3 regions of the Isoptericola sp. NPDC060185 genome follow, and region 3 is predicted to be linked to each of the others. Evidence: predicted binding sites of a transcription regulator. Region 3 holds the regulator's gene; each other region holds the start of a gene.

The links. The regulator LexA, encoded in region 3, represses DNA repair genes until DNA is damaged. The targets are predictions, from matches to a motif close to TCGAACANNTGTTCGA.
Region 1: the regulator LexA is predicted to act here: its motif matches at 1,331-1,346, upstream of ACFWDO_RS02465 (DUF222 domain-containing protein).
Region 2: the regulator LexA is predicted to act here: its motif matches at 2,287-2,302, upstream of ACFWDO_RS07030 (DUF222 domain-containing protein).

Annotation. Positions count from the first base shown of each region.
Region 1 is NZ_JBHWYY010000004.1:18,253-22,196, reverse strand. Features, by position in the region: gene ACFWDO_RS02475 (histidine phosphatase family protein) at 1-382, opposite strand, end outside; gene ACFWDO_RS02470 (GPP34 family phosphoprotein) at 387-1,073, opposite strand; gene ACFWDO_RS02465 (DUF222 domain-containing protein) at 1,407-2,924, shown strand; gene ACFWDO_RS02460 (nicotinamide riboside transporter PnuC) at 2,954-3,664, opposite strand; FMN riboswitch at 3,791-3,933, opposite strand.
Region 2 is NZ_JBHWYY010000012.1:67,600-71,543, reverse strand. Features, by position in the region: gene ACFWDO_RS07040 (class I SAM-dependent methyltransferase) at 1-134, shown strand, start outside; gene ACFWDO_RS07035 (HIT family protein) at 131-619, shown strand; gene ACFWDO_RS07030 (DUF222 domain-containing protein) at 643-2,253, opposite strand; gene ACFWDO_RS07025 (GntR family transcriptional regulator) at 2,359-3,105, shown strand; gene ACFWDO_RS07020 (sulfite exporter TauE/SafE family protein) at 3,102-3,944, shown strand; gene ACFWDO_RS07015 (hypothetical protein) at 3,941-3,944, shown strand, end outside.
Region 3 is NZ_JBHWYY010000016.1:46,475-50,418, reverse strand. Features, by position in the region: gene nrdR (transcriptional regulator NrdR) at 1-433, opposite strand, end outside; gene ACFWDO_RS08335 (LysM peptidoglycan-binding domain-containing protein) at 560-898, opposite strand; gene lexA (transcriptional repressor LexA) at 1,149-1,970, shown strand; gene ACFWDO_RS08325 (L-lactate dehydrogenase) at 2,053-3,012, opposite strand; gene ACFWDO_RS08320 (ATP-dependent DNA helicase) at 3,022-3,944, opposite strand, start outside.

The DNA.
Region 1 (3,944 bases), on a different contig from region 3:
GCGCCGCGGCGTCCGGCGTCTCCCACCCGTCGTGCCGGTCGTCGAGGGCGCCCTCGACCCAGGCGCGGCGGGCCGCACGGAAGCCCGGTGCCACGGGCTCGGGTGGGCGCCGGACCTCCCCGAACCTCGGGTCCATGGGGACGTCGGCGACGCCGAGCGCGAGGGCCAGCGTCTCGACCGCCTTGCGCTCGTCGCTCGCGACGGCGGGCGTGCCGGTCGGCAGGCAGACGGCACGGGCCGCCGCGCGGCCGGCGGGGGAGAGCGGCCAGGCGCCCGGTGGCGCGGAGCCGGAGACGGCGGGCGCCGCGTGCCGGACGACGGTGACGCGGACCGTGGCCCGTGCCGTGGCCCGTGCTGTGGCCCGTGCCGCGACCTGCTCCACGGCGTCAGGTCGTCGTGGCGGTCATGGCAGGGATCATGACCGCGACCATCACGGCCGCCTGGACCTCGTCCACGGCCTTCTTCACCGCGGCGCTCGCCCAGCTCCGCGAGGCGAGCTCCTTCGCGCGCGCCTCCGCCCGTCGCCGGTCCTGGGGCGGGACGAGCCCGCGGACCAGCGGGGAGCCGTTCGCCATCGCGAGCAGCGCTGCGGTCCGGGCGTCGGGGTCGCGGCCGCCGAGCAGCACGTCGCGGCACGTCGCGCGCAGCTGCGTCTCGTGGGTGGCGTCGGCGGCGGGCCAGGACGTCGTCGGGAAGACCCAGAAGACCGTCTCGTCCTCGCGCCGCAGCACCCCGCGCTCCGCGAGCCCGGTCAGCAGCTGCGTGCGCAGCCCCTTGGCCAGCGGCGCGACGAGGCTCTTCGGCGTGCGGGGCCGGGTCTGCGCGAAGGCCAGGGCGTGGTCGAGCGCCGGGTGCCCCGTGGGGGACGCGTCGAGCACGGTGACCCGGCCTGCCCCCACCCGCCGGCCGGCGGCGTCCGCGCCCGCGGTCGTGGTGACCTCGACCCGGCCGTCCAGGGCGAGCTCGACGAGCAGGGCGCCGGCCAGTCGGTAGTCCAGCTGCAGGCGGTCGAGCCGCGGTCGGCCCGAGGCGTCGTCGTACGCGAGCAGCAGCAGGTCCTCCGCGATGATCACCCGTCGATCCTCGCGGACCGGGGCGCGGAGAGTCCAGGGTGCGGGGTGCAGAGCGCGAGAGTGGCGCGGGGATCGACGATCCGTCGGCACTCGTGACCACCGGACGCCGGGCGCCGGGCGCGGTCCCTAGTCCGTGTCCTTGCCCGCGGGCAGGTTCGCTCTGAGCGAACAGGCAGAGGGCGCCCGACGGCGGCGCACCGCGCGGACGCTGCGGGCTGCCTGTGGACGGCGGCGGCGCGGCACGAGCCCTTCATTCTTCGAACATGCGTTCGATAGCGTCGTCCGTGCCGGGCGAACGACCCGGCACGTGGCGGACGGAGGGGAGGGGGACCGATGATCGACGTGCTGGATCGTGCCGACGCGACGCTTCCCGCGCCCAGGTCGGGCGCCGACGACGTCACGTCGGCCCTGGTGCTCGTCGCGGCGGGCGTGGACCGCCTCGCGGCGGCGGTACTGGAGGGCGGGCTCGGCGAGCTCGACGGTCGCTCGGCCGCGGACGTCTCCCGGACGCTGCGCGCGCTCGGGCAGCGCCTCGACGCCGCACGCCTGCGCGTCCTGCCCGTGGTGGAGGGCGAGGGGTGGTGGGCGGTCGACGGCGCGCGCTCCTTCGCCCATTGGCTCGCCCTCGCCGAGGGGGTGTCCCCGGCCACCGCCCACCGGGACGTGCGGACGACACGCACCCTGCGCGACGTGCTCCCCGCGACGGCGTCGGCGGCCCTGGCCGGGGAGATCGGCGCCGACCACGTGCGCGCGATGGTCGACGTCGCGCCCACGTCCGAGGCACGACGCGCAGCGCTTGCGGCCGCCGTCGTCCAGCCGTCGCCGGAGGCTGATGCCCCGGAGGAGCCAGGGCCGGTGCCGGGCGTCCCGGCCGGCCCCACGGGGGAGGAGCTGCTCGTCTCGCTCGCCGATCGCCGGTCGGCGGGGCAGTTCCGCCGTCTCGTGAAGCGGTTCGCGCACGTCGCGGACCCGGAGTCGGACGAGCGCGGGTACGCCCGGGCGCGGGAGAAGGAGTTCCTGGAGGTCTCGCCCACCTGGGACGGCTACCACGTCGCCGGGTTCCTCACGCTGGAGCACGGCCAGGCGGTGCGCGCGGCGCTCGACGCGGTGGTCGGACGTCCGGCGGCCGACGACCCGCGGACGCCCACCCAGCGGCGCGGGCAGGGCCTCGCGGACCTCGCGCGCATCGCCCTCGACAATGCGGCGGTCGGTTCCGGGGCGTCCGTGCGCCCGCACCTCCAGGTCTCGGTGTCGTTCACCGAGCTGCAGGCGCTGGCCCGTGAGGTTCGCGGTGCGGACGGGGCCGACGGTCTCGTCGTGACCCGGGCCGGCGAGGGCGGCGCGACCGCGGGCACGCCCGCCGGGATCGACCCGCGGCGGCTTGCCGGCCCCGAGCAGGACTCGCTCCCGACGTTCCCCGACCATGACGCACCGCTGCCGCCCTCCTTGCTGCGCCGCCTGGCCTGCGACAGCGAGGTGACCCGGGTGGTGTTCGGTGCGGACTCGACGGTGCTGGACGTCGGGCGGTCGCGGCGCACCGTCACGGGGCAGTTGCGGCGCGCCGTGATCGCCCGCGACCGTCACTGCTCGTGGCCGGGCTGTGACGAGCCGCCGCAACGGTGCGAGGTGCACCATGCCGTCACGCACTGGGTGGACGGCGGGCGGACCTCCGTCGAGAACGCGGCCCTGCTGTGCTGGCACCACCACGATGTCGTCGACTCTCGGGGCATCACCATGCGATGGGACGCGGAGCCCGCACCAGGTGGGCGTGCGGGCACCCCGGAGGCCGGATGGGTGTTTCGCGACCGGCATGGCCGGCCGATCGTCGCCTGCCCGCGGGGGGCGACGTGACCGGCGTGCCGGGCCGCGCGCCCCGGGGCTCAGGCCGCGATCGTCGAGTCCGCGCCGGCCTTCTCGCGACGGTTCACGCGCCACCAGACGAAGAAGCCCGTCAGCGTGAACGCGCCGTAGAACACGTACATCAGGGCGGTCGCGTAGTACTGCGCCGACCAGAGCAGCGGCACGCCCACGAGGTCCACCGCCACCCAGACCAGCCAGAACTCGACCCAGCCCTTGGCCATGCCGTACGTGGCGATCAGGGATCCCATGAAGATCCAGGCGTCCGACCACACCGGCTCGTACGAGCCGAGCGCGCGGAACAGCGGGGTGAGCAGGAGGGTGCCGCCCACCATCACGACCACGATCCCGACGCGCTCCCGCCAGGACGCCCAGTGGGGGTGCACCGCGGTGCCGCCGTCGGCGGGGATCCGACCGTCCGCGCGGACGTCGAGTGCCGCGCGCTGGGTCCGTCGCCACTGCACCCAGCCGTAGACCGACACGATCAGGAACATCACCTGGCGGCCCGCCTGGCCGAGCATGTCCGCACGGCTGGAGTCGCCGAACCACGAGCCCATGAACACCGTGAACAGGAGCAGGTTCCCGACGATGCCGACGGGCCAGGCCCACACCTTGCGGCGCATGCCGCCCAGCGCGGACGCCAGGCCGAAGCCGTTGCCGACGATCTCGCGCCACGACATGTGCTGGTCGCCGATGGTCAGCGTGGCGTTGAAGAACGCGTCGATCGCGTCCATCGTTCACTCTCCCGGTCCGAGGGTGCGGCGTCCGGGGTGAGGGCTGACGGCCGCCGAGGCCGGGCCCGGGGCCCGCCGTCGACGACACGACGCCCGGCGGCACCCACCCGTGACCGGGCGCGTGCCGCACGTGCTTCCTCCCATCCGGACTTTGACCGTCGGCCCTGGAATCTCACCAGGTCAGCCGGCCCCACCTGCGTAGAGCAGAGGAGGCCGGGTCGCGGGCTGTCACCGCCGGCTCGGAATTTCACCGACCCCGGAGCACGTACGTGCGTGTTGT
Region 2 (3,944 bases), on a different contig from region 3:
GGCCGCCCGTGCCGGTGCGCGACTCGCGCGAGACGTACGGCGAGGTCCGCGACACCGCGCGGCGCGTCCTGCCGGGCGCACGGTTCCGGCAGCGGCTGTTCTTCCGCTACACGCTCGAGTGGACGCGACCGTGACGGGTCCCATCACCCACGAACCCGCCGGGTACGCCTGCCCGTTCTGCGGCATCCAGCGGGGCCTCGTCGACGAGTGGAACCAGCCGTCCGACGTCGTCGCGGTGACGGAGCGCGCCTTCGCGCGCATCGCGCCGAAGTGGTGGCCGGACAACCCCGGCGGGGTCCTGGTGATCCCGCGGGTGCACGTCGAGAACCTCTACGCGCTCACGCCCGAGGACGGCGCGGCCGTCTGGGAGCTCACGCAGCGGGTCGCCGAGGCCATGCGCACGTCGTACGACTGCCCCGGCACCTCGATCCGCCAGCACAACGAGCCCGCGGGCGACCAGGACGTCTGGCACCTGCACGTCCACGTGCTCCCCCGCCACCCGGACGACCGCCTCTACCAACGGCACGACGACGCCCGCTGGGCCCCGCCCGCCGAGCGGGTGCCCTACGCCGCCGCGCTCCGGGAGGCGCTCGGCCTGCCGTACCGCCTGGACGCCTGACGGCCGGCACCTCGCCGCGTCGGTCAGAAGGGCGGGTCGCCGTCGTCCCGGGCCGGGACCATGTCTGGTGCCGGTCCCGGTCCGACCGTGTCGTCCGTCGACGGGACCGGGCGTTGCGCGGGCAGTTGCGCGGGCAGTTGCTCGGCGAGGTGCTGTGTCTCGGTGGCCCAGGCGTCGAGGTGGTCGAGGGTGTGGTCGGCGGATCCGGGCTCGGTGAGGTAGGTGCGGCCGCGGGGTGAGGTCCAGGCCAGGACGCCGGTGCCGGGCCGGCCGCCCGGCCGGTCGTGGAGGTGTTCGACGGTCCATCGGGACTCGTGCTTCAACGTGTGGTGACGGCGGCACAGTGCGGCGAGGTTGGTGGCGTCGGTGGTGCCGCCGTGCTCCCAGGCGGTGGTGTGGTCGAGGTCGCAGCGGCGTGCGGGGATGCGGCAGCCGGGGAACCGGCAGGTGAGGTCGCGTTGGGTGAGGAAGGCGCGTAGGTCGGCGGGCACGACGTAGGAGCGTCGGTCGACGGTGAGCATCGCGCCGGTGACGGGGTCGGTGAGCAGGCGTCGCAGGGTGGGGGCGCGGGCGGTGAGGTGGCGTGCGGTCTCCGCGTCGATGGGGATGGTGCCGTCCAGCAGGCCCGGACTCTCGCTGGTGCCGGTGAGGGTGGTGATCGGGACGGTCACGTGCACCACGGGCCGGACGGTGCGCGCCAGCGTGGCGAGCGGATCGGGCAGGTCCGGTAGGTCGTCTGGCAGACCTCGTGGTGCGGTCCCTGGTGCTGATCCTGGTGTCGTTTCCGGTGTGCTGTCCGGCGGCGTTCCCGGCAGGTTCTCCGGGCCGGCGGCTCCGCCTGTTGGCCCCGCGACGTCCGCGCGGTGCTCGTGCTCGTACGTGCTGTGCTCATCTGTCACGGGGTGGTCGTCGAGGAGGAGCGCGGCCAGGGTCGCGGCGCGCAGCTGCCCGATGCCGCGCGGGTCACCGGTCGTCTTCGCTCTCGTGGCGGTGCGGTGCAGGCGGTCGTAGACGGCGCGCGCGACGGGCGTCGGCAGGTGCGCGGTCAGCCAGGACATCCCGTCGGCGCCGTCGTCGACCCACACGTCCGCCTTCAGCGCGGCGGCCTGATGCCGCACCTCCGCCGGGACGGGGTGCAGGCGGTCGCGGGCGGCGCGGACGAGCGCGCCGAACCGTGCCGCCGTCATGCCGGGGGCCCGGCCCAGGACCGCGCGCTCGACCCGCCCCGCGACGCTCGGGGGCAGGCCTGCGACCGCGTCCGCCATCTTCGCGGCGTGCTGGTAGGAGATCGTCCCCGCGCACAACGCCTCCAGGGTGGCGATCGCCTTCGAGGCCAGGACGTCGGCGTCCGCGAGCCAGCCGGCCGCGACGTGCTCGCTCACCCCGAGCGCGCACGCGACCTCCGCGACCAGCGCCCGGTGCGCGACCGAACCACGTCGTTGCGTCGTCGCCGACGCGACCCGCTCCACCTCGACGTCGAGCAACGCCTCCGGCTCCACCCGCGCCGCCGCCAGCACCTGCCCGAGCGCGACCGTGCGCCGACCCGCCGCCGCGTTCACCGCCGCCTGCTCGTCCGCCGTCCGGTCCAGCGCAGCATCAAGCCGCGAAGCGGCGGTACTGGACGGGGTGGCCATACGAGCACTCAACCACCCGCCACCGACACCTCTTCGAACACACGTTCGCATCACGCATCCGGTCAGGCGACCAGTTGTTATAACGACATGACCTAGACTCCCGACATGCTCCCCTCCGCCGGCACGCCGCTGTACGCCCAGGTCGAGAACGCCCTCCTCGCTCGCTGGGGGGTCGACCTGCACCCGGGCGACCAGCTCCCCACGGAGGACGCCCTGGTGGAGCAGTTCGGCGTCAGCCGGATCACGGTGCGACGCGCCGTCCAGAACCTGGTGTCCCGGGGCCTGGTCGTCACGCGGCAGGGCCGCGGCACGTACGTCACGACGCCGCAGATCAGCCAGCCCCTCACCGCCCTGACCGGGTTCGTCGAGGACATGGAGCGTCACGGGCTGCCCACCCGCGCGCGGGTCCTCGCCGTCGAGGAAGTACCGGCGTCGGCCGAGGTGCGCGCCGCCCTCGACCTCCCCGTCGGGGCGACCGTGACTCACATCGACCGCGTCCGGCTGGCGGCGGGGCTCCCGATCTCCTTCGACCAGACCTACCTCCCCCCGGACCTCGGGCGGCTGGTGGCGCAGGACGACCTCGAGAACGAGCCGATCTTCACGCTCCTGGAGCAGCGGCACGGCACGCCGCTGGCCGAGGCGACGTATGCCCTGCGGGCGAGCGTCGCGGACCCGGTCGTGGCGCAGGCCCTCGACGTCCCCGAGGGCAGCGCGGTGCTCAGGATCGAGCGCACCTCGACGACGACGGGCGGCCGCCCGGTGGACTTCGAGGTGCTGCACTACCGCGGCGACACGATCACGTTCACCACCCGCCTCCCCCGCGCGGACACCGCGGCCGGGGGCACACCGTGACGCCCGACCAGTTCGCGGTGCTGCTGGTGGGATCCCTCGCGGCGGGCGCCCTGGGCAGCGCCCTGGGGATGGCCGGCGGGATCTTCGTCGTGCCGCTGCTGACCCTGTACGCCCACGCGTCGTTCCCCGTCGCCGTCGCGGTCGGCCTGGTCTCGGTGATCGCCTGCTCGTGCGCCGGCGCGCCCCAGTTCCTCGCCGCGGGGCTGACCAACCTCAGGCTCGCGGTCGTGCTCGAGTCCGCCACGGCCCTCGGGGCCGTGGCGGGCGTCTTCCTGGTCGGGTCGCTCCCCGAGTCCTTCCTGTACGGCGTCTTCGCGGCCGTCCTGCTGGTGTCGGCGGTCCAGATGCTCACGGGCCGGCGCGCCCGCCCGGCGGCGCCGTCCGTCCGGCGCGACCGCCTCGCCCTGGGCGCCACCTACACCGACCGCGACGGGTCGGCCGTCGCCTATCAGGTCGCCCGGCTGCCGCTCGGGATGACCTTCATGTTCGGCGCCGGGACGCTCTCGGCGCTCCTGGGCATCGGCAGCGGCGTGCTGAAGATCCCGGCGATGGACGCGGCCATGCGGCTGCCGATCAAGGTGTCGTCCGCGACCGCCAACCTCATGATCGGCGTCACCGCCTGCGGCGCCGCGGCCGCGTACCTCGTCTCGGGGACCCTCGACCTCGAGCTCGCTGCCCCCGTCGTCCTGGGCTCGGTCGCCGGCTCGGTCGTGGGCGCGCGCGTCCTGGTGCGGGTCGCGGGCCCAGGGCTCCGCCTCGTGTTCACCGCGGTGCTGCTCGCCCTGAGCGTGCCGATGGTCCTCCACGCCTGCGGGGTCGGCGGGGCGGGGCTGGCATGA
Region 3 (3,944 bases):
GCAGGGACGTGATCGCGCTCTCGAAGTCCTCCAGGGACTCGAATGACTGGTACACGCTCGCGAATCGCAGGTAGGCGACCTCGTCCAGCTCGCGCAGGGGCCCGAGGATGGCCAGCCCGACCTCGTTCGCCTCGATCTCGGGGCGGCCCGACGCACGCAGCGTCTCCTCGACCCGTTGCGCCAGCAGAGCCAGGTCGTCGGAGCTCACGGGCCGGCCCTGGCACGCCTTGCGCACGCCCGCGACCACCTTGTCGCGGCTGAACGGCTCGGTCACGCCGGAACGCTTGGCGACCGACAGGCTCGCCGTCTCGATCGTGGTGAAGCGGCGCTGGCACGCCGGGCACTGCCGCCGTCGGCGGATCGACGAACCGTCGTCGGAGGTGCGCGAGTCGATGACTCGCGAGTCCTCGTGGCGGCAGAACGGGCAGTGCATCGCTGGTCTCCTGCGCTCGGCTCCGGACCGGCGCCCGGCTGCCCGACAAGGTATGCGGGACGCCGCGCCCGGCGCAAGCAGGGTCCATCCTCGCATCTTCGCGGCGCCGGGTCGTGCCGCGCGCCCTCAGTCCTCGGGCAGGAGCACCACCTGACCGGCCTGCAGCTCCGCCGTCGTGAGGCCGTTCAGCTGGCGGAGGTCCGCGACGACGTCGCGCAGGTCCTCGCCCGAGTCCCGGACCGCGCGGGCGTACTGCCACAGCGTCTCGCCCGGCTGGACCGTGTGGAGCCGGACCTCCACGCCCGACCCGGGAGCGTCCGCCACCGCGCGCTGGCCGACCAGGCCCGCGCCGACGAGGACGAGAAGGACGAGCGCGGCGACCACGACACGCCCGCGTCGCGTGAGCCGGAGGCCGCCGAGCCCGAGGAACCCCGGAGCTTCGGTGGTGCTGGGCGCGTTCTGCATCGTCCTACCTCCGGTTCACGTCGCGTCGCCGCCGGTCGGGCGACTGCCGTCGAACAGCCGTTCGTCGAACACCTGTACGTCGAACGGCTGTACTAGGTGTACCACGTCACGACGACACGGTCGAGGCCTGATCGAACAGATGTTTGATGTCGGGCCGGAACTGGCCTAGAGTGACCAGCAGCGCGATGGAAGGTTTGTCGGATTTCATCGGCCCGTCAGCGGGCCGCGCCCCTGCAGGACGGAGAACGCGATGACCAGCGGACGGGACCACGCCCCGGCGTCCACGACGGTTGCCACGCCGTGGCCGGCGCAGCAGGAGACCCCTGAGGACACGTCGACAGCGGAGACGGCGCTCGCCTCGGTGAGCGAGATCGCCCCGGCGGCCGACCGGCTCACGCCGCGCCAGCGCCGTGTGCTCGAGACGATCCGCCGCTCCGTCGAGGACCGCGGCTACCCCCCGACCATGCGGGAGATCGGCGAGGCCGTGGGTCTCGCCAGCCCCTCGTCCGTCAAGCATCAGCTGACGACGCTGGAGCGCAAGGGCTTCCTGCGCCGTGACCCGAACCGGCCCCGCGCGATCGAGGTCGTCGACCCCGAGGCACCCGCCGCGACCGACGGCGGGACCCCGGCGTTCGCGCCGCGCACCCCGGGGTTCGCCGCCGGCTCGGTCGCGGGCTCCGACGCACAGCCCGCCGAGGCCCCGTCCTACGTCCCGCTCGTGGGCCGGATCGCGGCGGGCGGCCCGATCCTCGCCGAGCAGGTCGTCGAGGACGTCTTCCCGCTCCCCCGCCAGGTCGTGGGCGACGGCGAGCTGTTCCTGCTCAAGGTGGCGGGCGACTCGATGGTCGACGCGGCCATCTGCGACGGCGACTGGGTGGTCGTCCGCAGCCAGCCGGTCGCGGAGAACGGCGAGGTCGTCGCCGCCATGATCGACGGCGAGGCGACGGTCAAGACGTTCAAGCAGTCCGGCGGGCACACGTGGCTCATGCCGCAGAATGCCGCCTACTCCCCCATCCCGGGCGACGACGCCCAGGTGCTCGGCCGGGTGGTGGCCGTGCTCCGCAGCCTCTGAGCGCGACGCCGCACCCCGACGGCGCGACGAACCCCCGGCCCGTGCGGGCCGGGGGTTAGTCGCGTCAGGGCCGCGTCGCGGGTCAGAACCCGAGCCGGCGCTGCACCTCGCGCATGCCCTCGGCCGACGCCCGCAGGCCGGCGACCTCGTCGTCGGACAGCGGGGTGTCGATCGTCTCCGCCACGCCGCGCCGGTCCACCAGGGACGGCACCGAGAGGCAGACGTCGCTGATGCCGTAGAAGCCGTCCAGGCGGGACGACACGTTCATCACGCGGTGCTCGTCGTTCAGGACCGCCTCGATGATGCGGGTGGCTGCCAGGCCCACGGCGTAGTTGGTGGCCCCCTTGCCGGCGATGACCCGGTAGGCCGACTCCACGACGTCCGTGGCGATCCGGTGCCGGGCGGGCTCGTCGAGCGGCGGCCGACCACGGAAGGGGCGCCAGTCCAGCAGCGGCACCCCGGCGATCGTCGCCGAGCTCCACAGCACGATCTCCGAGTCGCCGTGCTCGCCCGCGATGTTCGCGTGCACGTTGCCGACCGCGACCCCGCAGTGGCGGGCGAGCGCGTCGCGCAGCCGGGAGGAGTCCAGGACCGTGCCGCTGCCGAACACCCGCTCGGCCGGCAGGCCGCTGATCTCCTGCGCCGCGTACGTCACCACGTCGACGGGGTTGGTCACCATGAGGTAGATCGCGTCCGGCGCGACCTCCAGCAGCCGCGGCAGGATCGTGCGGGTGAGGCCCACCGTCGCCTCGGCCAGGTCCAGGCGACTCTGGCCCGGCTTCTGCTTGGCGCCGGCGGTGACGGCCACGACGTCGGCTCCGCGGCACACCTCGACGTCGTCGGAGCCTTCGATCTCCGCCTGCGGGATGAACATGCTCCCGTGCCTCAGGTCGAGGACCTCGGCCTCGACCTTGGCGCGGTTGACGTCCATCAGGGCGATGGAGCGTGCCGCCCCTCGGGCGAGCGCTGCGTACGCGAGGGTGGAGCCCACCGCGCCGGCGCCGACGATCGCGAGCTTGGTCGTGCTGCGTGTGCCGTCCACGCGCCCAGGCTAGGTGTCCAGCCGCCGCAGCGCAGCACGGACCAGCTCGCCGTCGGTCGTGGGCCAGAAGTCTGGCATCGACCGCGTCAGGAACGACCCGTAGCGGGCCGTCGCGAGGCGCGGGTCGAGGACCGCGACCACGCCGCGATCGTCCCCCGTGCGCACGAGGCGTCCCGCCCCCTGGGCCAGCAGGAGGGCGGCGTGCGTGGCCGAGACCTGCATGAACCCGTTCCCGCCCGCCTGCTCGACCGAGCGGGCCCGCGCGGCCTTCACCGGATCGTCGGGGCGCGGGAACGGGATCCGGTCGACGAGCACGAGCTGGCAGCTGGGCCCGGGGACGTCCACGCCCTGCCAGAGCGAGAGGGTGCCGAAGAGGCACGTGGCCGGGTCGTCCGCGAACGCCTTCACGAGGGTGGGCAGCTGGTCGTCGCCCTGGCACAGGATCGGCACGTCGAGCCGCTCGCGCATCGCCTCGGCCGCCGCGACCGCCGCGCGCCGGGACGAGAACAGCCCGAGGGTGCGGCCGCCGGCCGCCTTGACGAGCCCCGCGATCTCGTCGAGCTGCGCGTCGGTGGTCGGCTCGCGGCCCGGGGCGGGCAGATGGCGGGCCACGTAGAGGATCCCCTGGCGCGGGTAGTCGAAGGGGCTGCCCACGTCGAGGCCCGTCCAGTCCGGTGTCTCGCCCGTGCCGCCCGACCCCGCGAGGCCCAGGGACCGCGCCACCGGGTCGAAGGTGCCGCCGAGGGCGAGGGTCGCGGAGGTGAAGACGCCCGTGGCCTCCCCGAGCAGGTGGGTGCGGATGAGGCCCGCCACCGCCAGCGGCGCTGCGTGCAGCCGGGTGACGCCGTCCCCGGCCCAGGGCGCGTTCTCGGGCGGCCGGGAGCACCACAGGACGTCGGCCGTCGTGTCCTGGGCCGCCATGCGCTCCGCGA